DNA from 3 places in the Bacillus sp. ISL-35 genome. Region 2 is predicted to be linked to each of the others. Evidence: predicted binding sites of a transcription regulator. Region 2 holds the regulator's gene; each other region holds the start of a gene.
What was found. The regulator Rex, encoded in region 2, represses fermentation and respiration genes when NADH is low (regulators of the CRP and FNR family bind a similar motif). The targets are predictions, from matches to a motif close to TTGTGAAATATTTCACAA.

Region 1 (3,148 bases), on a different contig from region 2:
TCTGTTAATTCTTCAGAAACAGTCCATAGTTTTTTCATGATCTCTTTGTTGTACACTCCTGCTGCTGGAACTTCAATTGCTGGATTCCCCTTGCGGTTCCCTCTACCATCTGGACCGATATATTCACCGCCCTGCAGACATTCTTCAGTAGCAGCAAAAATGGTGGGCATAGCTCCCTTCTCGGCAGGTTGAGTAAAGAATTTCACCATCCCTTTCCGAAGTGCGGGAGTTTGGCCCTTCCCTAGATGGAATAGATTCGTATTGGAAATCCCCGGATGGCAGGCAACACTGATACACTCCAGTCCGTGCTGTTTGAAGCGGTTATCCAACTCTTTGGCAAATAAAAGGTTGGCAAGCTTACTCTGTCCATAAAACTTCATTGCCTTATATCCTTTTGAGCCATCTAAATTGTCAAAGTCTATTTTGGCTCCTCTATGGGCAATACTGCTTAAAGTCACCACACGGGATCCAGGGGTTGTTTTTAAAAACGGCAACAGGAGCCCCGTTAATGCAAAATGGCCAAGGTGATTGCTGCCAAACTGAAGTTCAAATCCATCCTTAGTCTTTCCATAAGGCGGAATCATGACTCCGGCATTATTGATTAAAAGATCCAGAGAATCGTATTCTTCCACGAAGTCCTTGGTGAAACCGCGAACACTTTGCAAGTCTGCGAGATCAAGCTTCATAAGTTTTATTTTTGCCTGGGGATTCCCCTGGAGGATAGCTTCGACCGCTGCCTTACCCTTTTCCATGTTCCTAACAGCCAGGATGACAAATGCTCCTTTTGCAGAAAAATCCTTCGCTGCCTCAAAGCCTATCCCGCTGTTTGCACCAGTGATGATGGCGGTTTTTCCTGTTAAATTCTCTAATAACATGATTACACCTCTACTCCGATTAAGACCTGTTCTCAGTCTTTTTAATCGTACCATAATTGGGCTTATTAACCATTGAAATTGCACTCTGAAAATTCTATGGAATTATGGGAGATATATAATATGAAAAAAATGCACCCTACTGCTTGGGAGCTTTGGCACATAAAAAACAGCTTGCAAGCAAGACGATCATTAAAAGATTGTCGCTAGTTTATGTGAGTAGGATGAGAGAAATAATAGAAAAATATATATAGAATCGTTAAAAAGTAAAATAAAAAATAGAATTTAGCCTGGAATTGCAATAAGGCCCACCTTTTATTCGTCAATATGTGCATGACGAAATTCACTAATATGACATTTTTTGTTTTCATAATTTGTTCACATTTGTCTTCAAATCCGTAACAATTTCCATGTTAGAATGATTACAAATAAAGCAGTGTGATATTTATCACACCTTTTTGCCACAACTTACCGTTCATTTTCGGTTAACTTTTGACAACATTGTGAACAAATGAACATAAGTTTGTGATAAAATGAACAATGTTGAAATTTGAAAGGAGCTGCAGTGATGAAGAAATCAAAACTTTTTTTGGTCTCCCTCACCTCGATCATGGCTATGCTGTTGCTTAGCGGCTGTGAAAACAATATGGTGGTATTCAACCCAGAGGGACCAATCGCAAGGCAAATTCTTGAGTTAATCAACTTTTCGATTGCTTTGATGCTGCTTGTTACAGTGGTTGTATTCGGGCTTTTCGCTTTCATTGTCTGGAAATACCGTGAGCGAAAAGACAATTTGGAGTATGAGCCACCAGAAGAACACGGCAGCACAGTGTTGGAGATTATTTGGACAGTGATTCCAATTTTGATTATCGTTGCTTTGACCATTCCAACAGTCAAAACAATTTATGCAATAGATGAAATACCTAAAGGCTACGAAGATAAAGAACCGCTTGTCATTAATGTTACTTCTGCTGACTGGAAATGGATTTTCAGCTATCCAGAACAAGGGATCGAGACAGTCAACTATGTGAACATCCCTGAAGACCGTCCGATCGACTTTAAGCTGACTTCAGCGGGAACGATGCAGAGCTTTTGGATTCCTGCGCTCGGAGGTCAAAAGTACTCTATGGCCCATGCCGAGACTCAGCTCTACCTTGTCGCTGACAATCCTGGCTCATATGTAGGCCGAAATACAAACTTCAATGGCCAGGGCTATGCAGGAATGGAATTCGAAGTCCTCTCCCAGACACAGGAAGATTTTGACCAATGGATTAAGGACGTAAAAGAAACAGCACCAAAAATGACTCTTGAAGAGTATGAAAAAATGCTTGAGCCATCACACTTTGGCCGCAAGACATTCTCAAATACCCATCTTGAATGGGTCGATCATTCCGATCCTCACTCAAAGAACTACACAAATCCTGAAATGTATGACAGAGGACATGGATGGCCAGGTAAGATCTTTGAGGACAAGGATAATTACAAAAATAAAGACGGTAAAGACTCTGAAACTATGAATCATAAAGAATCAGAAACTGAGGATTCTCACGGAGGTGAGCACAGTGGGCATTAAATGGGATGAATTTTTCGTAACCGGCGATCCACTGATTTTTGCATCACAGATTGGTATTGCTCTAACACTAGTAGGTGCCATAGCTGCAATCACTTATTTTAAAAAATGGAATTACCTTTGGACTGAATGGCTGACAACCGTTGACCATAAGAAGATCGGGATCATGTATATCCTGCTTGGTGTCGTGATGTTTTTCCGTGGCGGAATTGACGGATTGATGATGAAAGGCCAGACGGCAGTACCGGAAAACGAATTCCTGAATGCACAACATTACAATGAAGTCTTTACGACCCACGGTGTCATCATGATCCTTTTTGTGGCGATGCCGCTATTGATCGGTCTCATGAACTTTGCTGTTCCATTGCAGATCGGCGCTCGTGACGTCGCTTTTCCACAACTGAATGCACTTAGCTTCTGGCTGACTGTAAGTGGTGCTGCGCTCTTTAACATTTCATTCATTATCGGTGGTTCACCCGATGCAGGCTGGACTTCCTACTTCCCTCTTGCCGGAAAAGAATTTAGTCCGGGCATTGGGAATAACTTCTATGCAGTTGCCTTGCAAATTGCCGGTGCAGGTACATTGATGACAGGTATTAACTTCGTTGTCACAGTATTAAAAATGAGAACTAAAGGCATGACCTTGATGAAGATGCCAATGTTCACATGGACATCATTCATTACATCAATCATTATCGTTGCCAGC
Region 2 (3,148 bases):
TGGCACCTTAACCGGATACAGTAAACCCGAACAAGTAACTTTTTCATCCTGGCCCTACAATTTGAACTTTTAAATCATTTACTAGTAGAATAAAGAGAGTGTATATAGTAAGCAAAGCGGTCCCCGTATTTTATTTTACAGGCCAGCATATTATTACGTAAAATTTCAGAACATACATTTCTGCATTATTAAGGAGTTTTTTCAATTGAAAAAAGAATACTGGTACGTCCTTATTGCCTATATTGTTATGCAGCTTTCAAGTCTTGTCGGGGTGCCACTCATTGCTTTGATCGGTGCTGCGATGGGAAAAAGCCTGAATGAAATGCAAACCCTCGCGATTCCATACTGGCTCGTAACCAGCTTTTCGCTGACACTCCTGATCATCCTGCTGATTTTAAGGAAGGAAAGAAACATAAATGCTGATTTGCGCGAAGCATCTTCGCCGGCAAGCTCGGCGGCATGGGCATTCGCCGGGGTATTCCTGGCCCTGTTCGCCCAGTCGATTGCAGGCAGCATTGAAAGCATGCTTGGAATTGAGATGGGCTCGGAGAATACACAGGAAATCATCAAGCTGATTGAAAGGTTCCCGGTTGTGATCCTTGTCAGCTCGATCATCGGTCCGATTCTGGAGGAAATCGTCTTCCGGAAGATTATTTTTGGCAGCCTGCACAAGAAAATGAACTTCTTCTTGGCAGCCTTGATCAGCTCCGTCATATTCGCACTGGCCCATATGGAGCCGGAGCATGTGATCCTATACTCAGCAATGGGCTTCACCTTTGCGTTTCTATATGTAAAAACAAAGCGGATCATCGTGCCAATCATCGCCCATGTTACAATGAATACAATGGTTGTCCTGCTTCAATCCGTATTCAGGGAAGACATTGAGAGAATGATAAAAGAAGCAGAGAAAATTCAAAGCTTTATTGGGGGATTTTAAGTCATGAAGCAATCGCCTATGTTTTCAGGCATTGTCTACATCTTGTTAGGCAGCTTATTCACCTATTTCGCCATCCAGAATGTCAACGATACAGGCTGGGGATTTTTCAGTTATTTGCTCGTCCTGCTCGCCACCTTTGACTTCGGTTCCGGCATCAGGATGATTCTGTTTCATTTCAAACTTAAACAAATGCAGAAAAAATAGCTCCTTCATCGAAGGAGCCATTTTTTATTCTTCTGATTCACTGTCTGTCGGATAATGTTTCAAGAAATAAATCAATGATTGCAGTTCTACTGCCAAATCAATATGATGGATCCTGATCGAAGACGGCACATTCAGCCTCGCCGGCGTAAAGTTCAGGATTCCCTTCACATTCGCCTGTACAAGTCTGTCTGTGATCGGCTGTGCCACTGTTGACGGCACTGTCAGGATTGCCACCTGGATGCCTTCCTCAACCACAACCTTATCGAGATCATCCATGTGATAGACAGGCACATCGCCAATCTGCGTCCCAACCTTATCTGGGTCGACATCGAAGGCAATTTCAATTTTCGTATTATTGTTTTTGGAAAAATTATAATTCAAAAACGCCGTTCCCAAATTACCAACGCCAATCAGCGCAACCTTCGTGAGTTCATCCTGGTCGAGCGTCTTTCGGAAAAAAGTCAGCAGGTAATTCACATTATAGCCGTAACCCTTTTTACCCAAAGCCCCGAAATAGGAAAAGTCCCTCCTGATCGTAGCCGAATCCACTTTTACCGCTTCACTCAGCTCCGCGGACGATACCCTCTGCTTGCCTGAAGAATGCAAGTTCAATAAAAATCGGTAATATAGCGGCAAACGCTTAGCAGTTGCCTGCGGAATCTTCATAGCATCATTCGTCATTCTCCATCCTCCACCCTGTTCGTATTTCTATTTTAACTTCTCATCTCTCTTAAAATCGCCGTTTTTCCCGCCGGTTTTTTCCACGAGATAGGTCCTGCCGATCACCATGCCTTTGTCGACGGCCTTGCACATATCATAAACAGTCAGCGCGCATGCTGCTGCTGCTGTTAACGCTTCCATTTCTACCCCTGTATTCCCTTTTGTTTTAACAGCTGCAGCGATATTTAATATATAGTCATTACCATTTTGCTCCCAATCAAACGAAAGGTCAATGCCTGTTAATGGAATCGGGTGGCACATCGGGATGATCTCTGACGTCTTCTTGGCCGCCATGATGCCAGCAACCTGCGCGACTGCCAGTACATCGCCTTTTTTCATTTTATTTTCAGTAATCCTTACATATATATCTTCATTAACGGTGATGCTTGAATGGGCGACTGCCGTACGGACCGTCTCCGGTTTTTCACTGACATCGACCATCTTCGCTCTTCCCTCTTCATTAAAATGCGTAAATTCTGCCATGTTCAAGCTCCTTTCAACCAAATAATACACTATTTTCCCAAACTTGTGTGTGAACTTTGTTTCTATCTTCACATATAGAGGAGGAAATTTTTCATACCTTACCACCCATTGCAGGCCGCACATATTGCCGAGCCCATAGGATTGGGTTACACTATCCCTAAGGCATTAGAGGTGAAAAATAATGATTCTATTACAAGTCAATCAGCTATCAAAATATTTTGCGGCTGATCTTATTTTATCGAATATCAAGTTTGAAATACAGACCAATGACCGTGTTGCCCTGGTCGGCCGGAACGGGGCGGGAAAATCCACCCTGCTGAAAATCATTGCCGGCTATGAATCCCATGACGGCGGCGAGATTATCCGCCCGAAAGGAACATCAATCGGCTACCTGGCCCAGAATACCGGACTGGAATCCGAGAAAAGCATTTGGGATGAAATGCTGGCTGTTTTTGACCATCTGCACAGCATGGAAAAAGAACTGCGCCGGCTTGAAGAAAAAATGTCGGATCCTGGCATCCTGTCGAATGAGTCAGAGTATGAAAGAGTATTAAAGGATTATGACGTTTTGCAGGTCCAGTTCAAGGAAAAAGGCGGCTACCAGTACGAAGCGGACATCCGCTCCGTCCTTCACGGCCTGAACTTCCAGTCTTTTGATTATTCCACAAAAATCTCCACTTTAAGCGGAGGACAGAAAACAAGGCTTGCGCTCGCAAAGCTGTTATTGACTCGTCCTGATATTTTGATTCTCGACGAACCGACTAACCATCTGGACATTGACACACTTTCCTGGCTTGAGCAGTA
Region 3 (3,148 bases), on a different contig from region 2:
CAATGATTTCCTTGCCGAAATTGGAGGATTGCATTTCCTTCAAATAGGCAGGGTGGATGCATGTCATGCTGCCATCAGGAAATTCGACGACAAGCGTATTGTATTCAGTTGTTTCACCGAAAACTTCATAACCTTTTATCGTAACAAGACAATGCTGGAATCTGTCTTTGTACCAAAACTCTTTCTTTGTGCTCAGTCCCCATTCCTTGACCTTCCCAAGATAATGAGCTTCATTTTCAAATGTTTCATACATGCCTTTAGGCGGGATATACTGCGTTAAATGAGATTGTTTAGAGCCTGCCACTGAATTTGCCATTTGCCCACTTCCTTTCAAGTCTATTTTACCTTCCCGGCAAGAAGAAAAAAAGTTTCCTCCCTTGTGGTTCTGTCTATTTGTCTTTTGAAAACATGAATAAGGGGAATAGTAAAGGATGAAAAACATGGAAGGAAACAGGAGGAACAAGGATATGAAGTTTAATTTGCAGTTGTCCTTAGCGTTTTTGGGTTCATTATTCCTATTTATTTTGCTCTCCTTCCTTGTGAGAGCTGATTATCTAATGGCCATTGATCGCCAGGTCATTTCGTTCATCCAGAGCCTGGAATCCTCCTGGCTTACTAGTATCATGAAGCTTTTTACTTATATCGGAACCATCCGGTTTATTGCTGTTCTGGCAATCCTCCTTTTTCTATTAATGTTCTTTGTATTAAAGTTCAGGGTGGAAGTACTCGTTTTCCTGGCAGTGGTTTTTTGCACACCAATCCTGAATAGATTGCTGAAATTATTTTTCCATCGCGCACGCCCGGATTTTCACAGGTTGATTGAAATTGGCGGGTACAGTTTTCCAAGCGGGCATGCGATGAATGCATTCTCTTTTTACAGTATCCTGGCCTTCCTGCTGTGGCGCCAGATTCCAGGCCGGTTTGGCAGACTGGCGGTGATTCTTGCAAGCAGCTTCATGATTCTCTCCATTGGAGTGAGCAGGGTGTATCTTGGCGTCCACTACCCTAGTGACATTGTCGGTGGTTTCTTTGCAAGCAGCCTCTGGGTTGCGGCAGTCATTTGGCTTTTTCAGCGATATAAAGATCGGCAATATAATGTTCAGCGCAGAAAAGGACCCTCAGCATGAGTCCGCTGCTAAAAAAACAGCCATTGAAAAGTCCCAGTCCAAACCGATAATTATTTTCCTAATGATATATAGCCGGTGCATTCGTTTTAACTATCGGGCGAAGGGGAATAAGGAATAATGGAGACTACATATTGAAAAGGTGAATGGGATTTATTTTTCTAAGTTATGTGATTCAATGAACAAACTTTACGAGCGGGGTGACAATGACCATATGTATAAGAAGCAAGAACGAGTGCTTATGTGGGTTGCTTTTATAGTTGCGGCGATTATGGGATTGTCTTTTATCGGCCGAATATTTGCCGGATAGAATAGGGGGATTGAAGGATGGGAAATGAAGAATCTGTTTTTTTCAGCCGAGTGTTGACGGAGCTTACTTTATCTTTCCACATTATTTATGCCACCATTGGCGTCGGGATTCCGTTGATGATCATGATTGCTCAGTGGCTGGGAATCAAGAAGCAGGATGAACATTATATTTTGCTGGCCAGGAGGTGGACGCGCGGCTTTGTGATTACAGTGGCGGTCGGCGTTGTGACCGGGACCGCGATTGGATTGCAGCTTTCCTTGCTGTGGCCGAACTTTATGGAACTTGCGGGCAATGTCATTGCCCTGCCGCTATTTATGGAAACCTTTGCGTTTTTCTTTGAAGCGATATTTCTTGGCATTTATCTTTATACCTGGGACAGGTTTGAGAATCAGAAGAAACATTTGCTGCTGCTCATTCCAGTTGCGATTGGAGCGTCTTTTTCGGCCGTGTTCATCACCATCGTGAATGCTTTCATGAATGCACCGCAGGGCTTCGATCTTGTTGATGGCCAGCTGGTCAATATCAATCCAATCCTGGCGATGTTCAATCCGGCCATGCCGACAAAGGTGGCCCATGTGCTTGCCACAGCGTATATGACATCGGCATTTCTCCTTGCTTCGATTGGAGCTTACAGGCTGCTGAAAGGTTCGGATCACATCTATCATAAAAAAGCCGTCTTTTTGACAATGAAAATCGGTTTGATTTTTTCAATTGCCGCCGCGGTAATTGGTGACTTTTCCGGGAAATATTTAGCCGAGTACCAGCCGGAGAAGCTCGCAGCCGCGGAATGGCATTTTGAGACACATGAAGGTGCACCGTTAATGCTCTATGGCGTTCTCGATGATGGTGAGGTCAAATATGCTCTTAAGATTCCATATGCGCTCAGCATTTTGGCGCACAGTAATCCGAATGCGGAAGTGATTGGTTTAAATGAGTTTCCAGAGGACGAAACTCCGCCGCTTTACATCCACTATCTATTCGATGGGATGGTTACGATCGGTATATGGATGACGGTGCTCTCGCTTATGTATGTTGTCGGTGTCTGGATGAAATGGAGTTTTATCCGGACAAGGTGGTATCGATGGCTCATTGTCCTTGGAGGACCGTTATCGGTGCTCGCGATCGAGCTTGGCTGGTGGTTCGCCGAAGTTGGAAGGCAGCCGTGGATCCTGCGGGGAATCATGAAGGTTGAAGAAGCGGCGACGACAAGCGGACAGGTCGATACAATGCTGCTGATGTTCGCCGGTTTATACTTGGTGCTTGGAGTAGGAAGTATCGTGGTTTTAACCAGGATGTTCCGAAAGAATCCTGTTGAACAAGAACTGGCAGACAGGGAAGCCGAAAAGGAAGGTGAGCTGCGATGACACTTGAGATAATTGGGATTACCGTTCTATGGCTGTTTCTTTTTGGCTATGTCATTGTCGCTTCCATCGATTTCGGGGCAGGATTCTTTAATGCATACAGCCTTTTCCGGGGAAAGCAGCATATCCTGACCCGGATCATCCAGCGGTATTTGTCGCCGGTATGGGAAGTGACGAATGTATTCCTGGTGTTTTTCTTTGTCGGAATGGTCGGATTCTTTCCTAAAACGGCGTATTATTACGGGACCATCCTGCTTGTTCCGGCTAGTATCGCCATCGCCTTGCTGGCGATTCGGGGATCCTACTACGCTTTCACGACATATGGCGGATTGAAGCACAAAAGGTATACGTAT

Region 1: the regulator Rex is predicted to act here: its motif matches at 1,374-1,391, upstream of qoxA (cytochrome aa3 quinol oxidase subunit II).
Region 3: the regulator Rex is predicted to act here: its motif matches at 1,293-1,310, upstream of J7E38_RS13185 (cytochrome ubiquinol oxidase subunit I).

The regions. Positions count from the first base shown of each region.
Region 1 covers NZ_JAGGQK010000006.1:224,301-227,448, reverse strand. Annotated here, with positions in the region: gene J7E38_RS10505 (oxidoreductase) at 1-875, opposite strand, end outside; gene qoxA (cytochrome aa3 quinol oxidase subunit II) at 1,441-2,445, shown strand; gene qoxB (cytochrome aa3 quinol oxidase subunit I) at 2,435-3,148, shown strand, end outside.
Region 2 covers NZ_JAGGQK010000025.1:5,115-8,262, reverse strand. Annotated here, with positions in the region: gene J7E38_RS22305 (CPBP family intramembrane glutamic endopeptidase) at 206-937, shown strand; gene J7E38_RS22300 (YdiK family protein) at 941-1,141, shown strand; gene J7E38_RS22295 (redox-sensing transcriptional repressor Rex) at 1,166-1,822, opposite strand; gene moaC (cyclic pyranopterin monophosphate synthase MoaC) at 1,850-2,344, opposite strand; gene J7E38_RS22285 (ABC-F family ATP-binding cassette domain-containing protein) at 2,526-3,148, shown strand, end outside.
Region 3 covers NZ_JAGGQK010000008.1:49,502-52,649, forward strand. Annotated here, with positions in the region: gene J7E38_RS13175 (hypothetical protein) at 1-316, opposite strand, end outside; gene J7E38_RS13180 (phosphatase PAP2 family protein) at 468-1,127, shown strand; gene J7E38_RS13185 (cytochrome ubiquinol oxidase subunit I) at 1,452-2,798, shown strand; gene J7E38_RS13190 (cytochrome d ubiquinol oxidase subunit II) at 2,795-3,148, shown strand, end outside.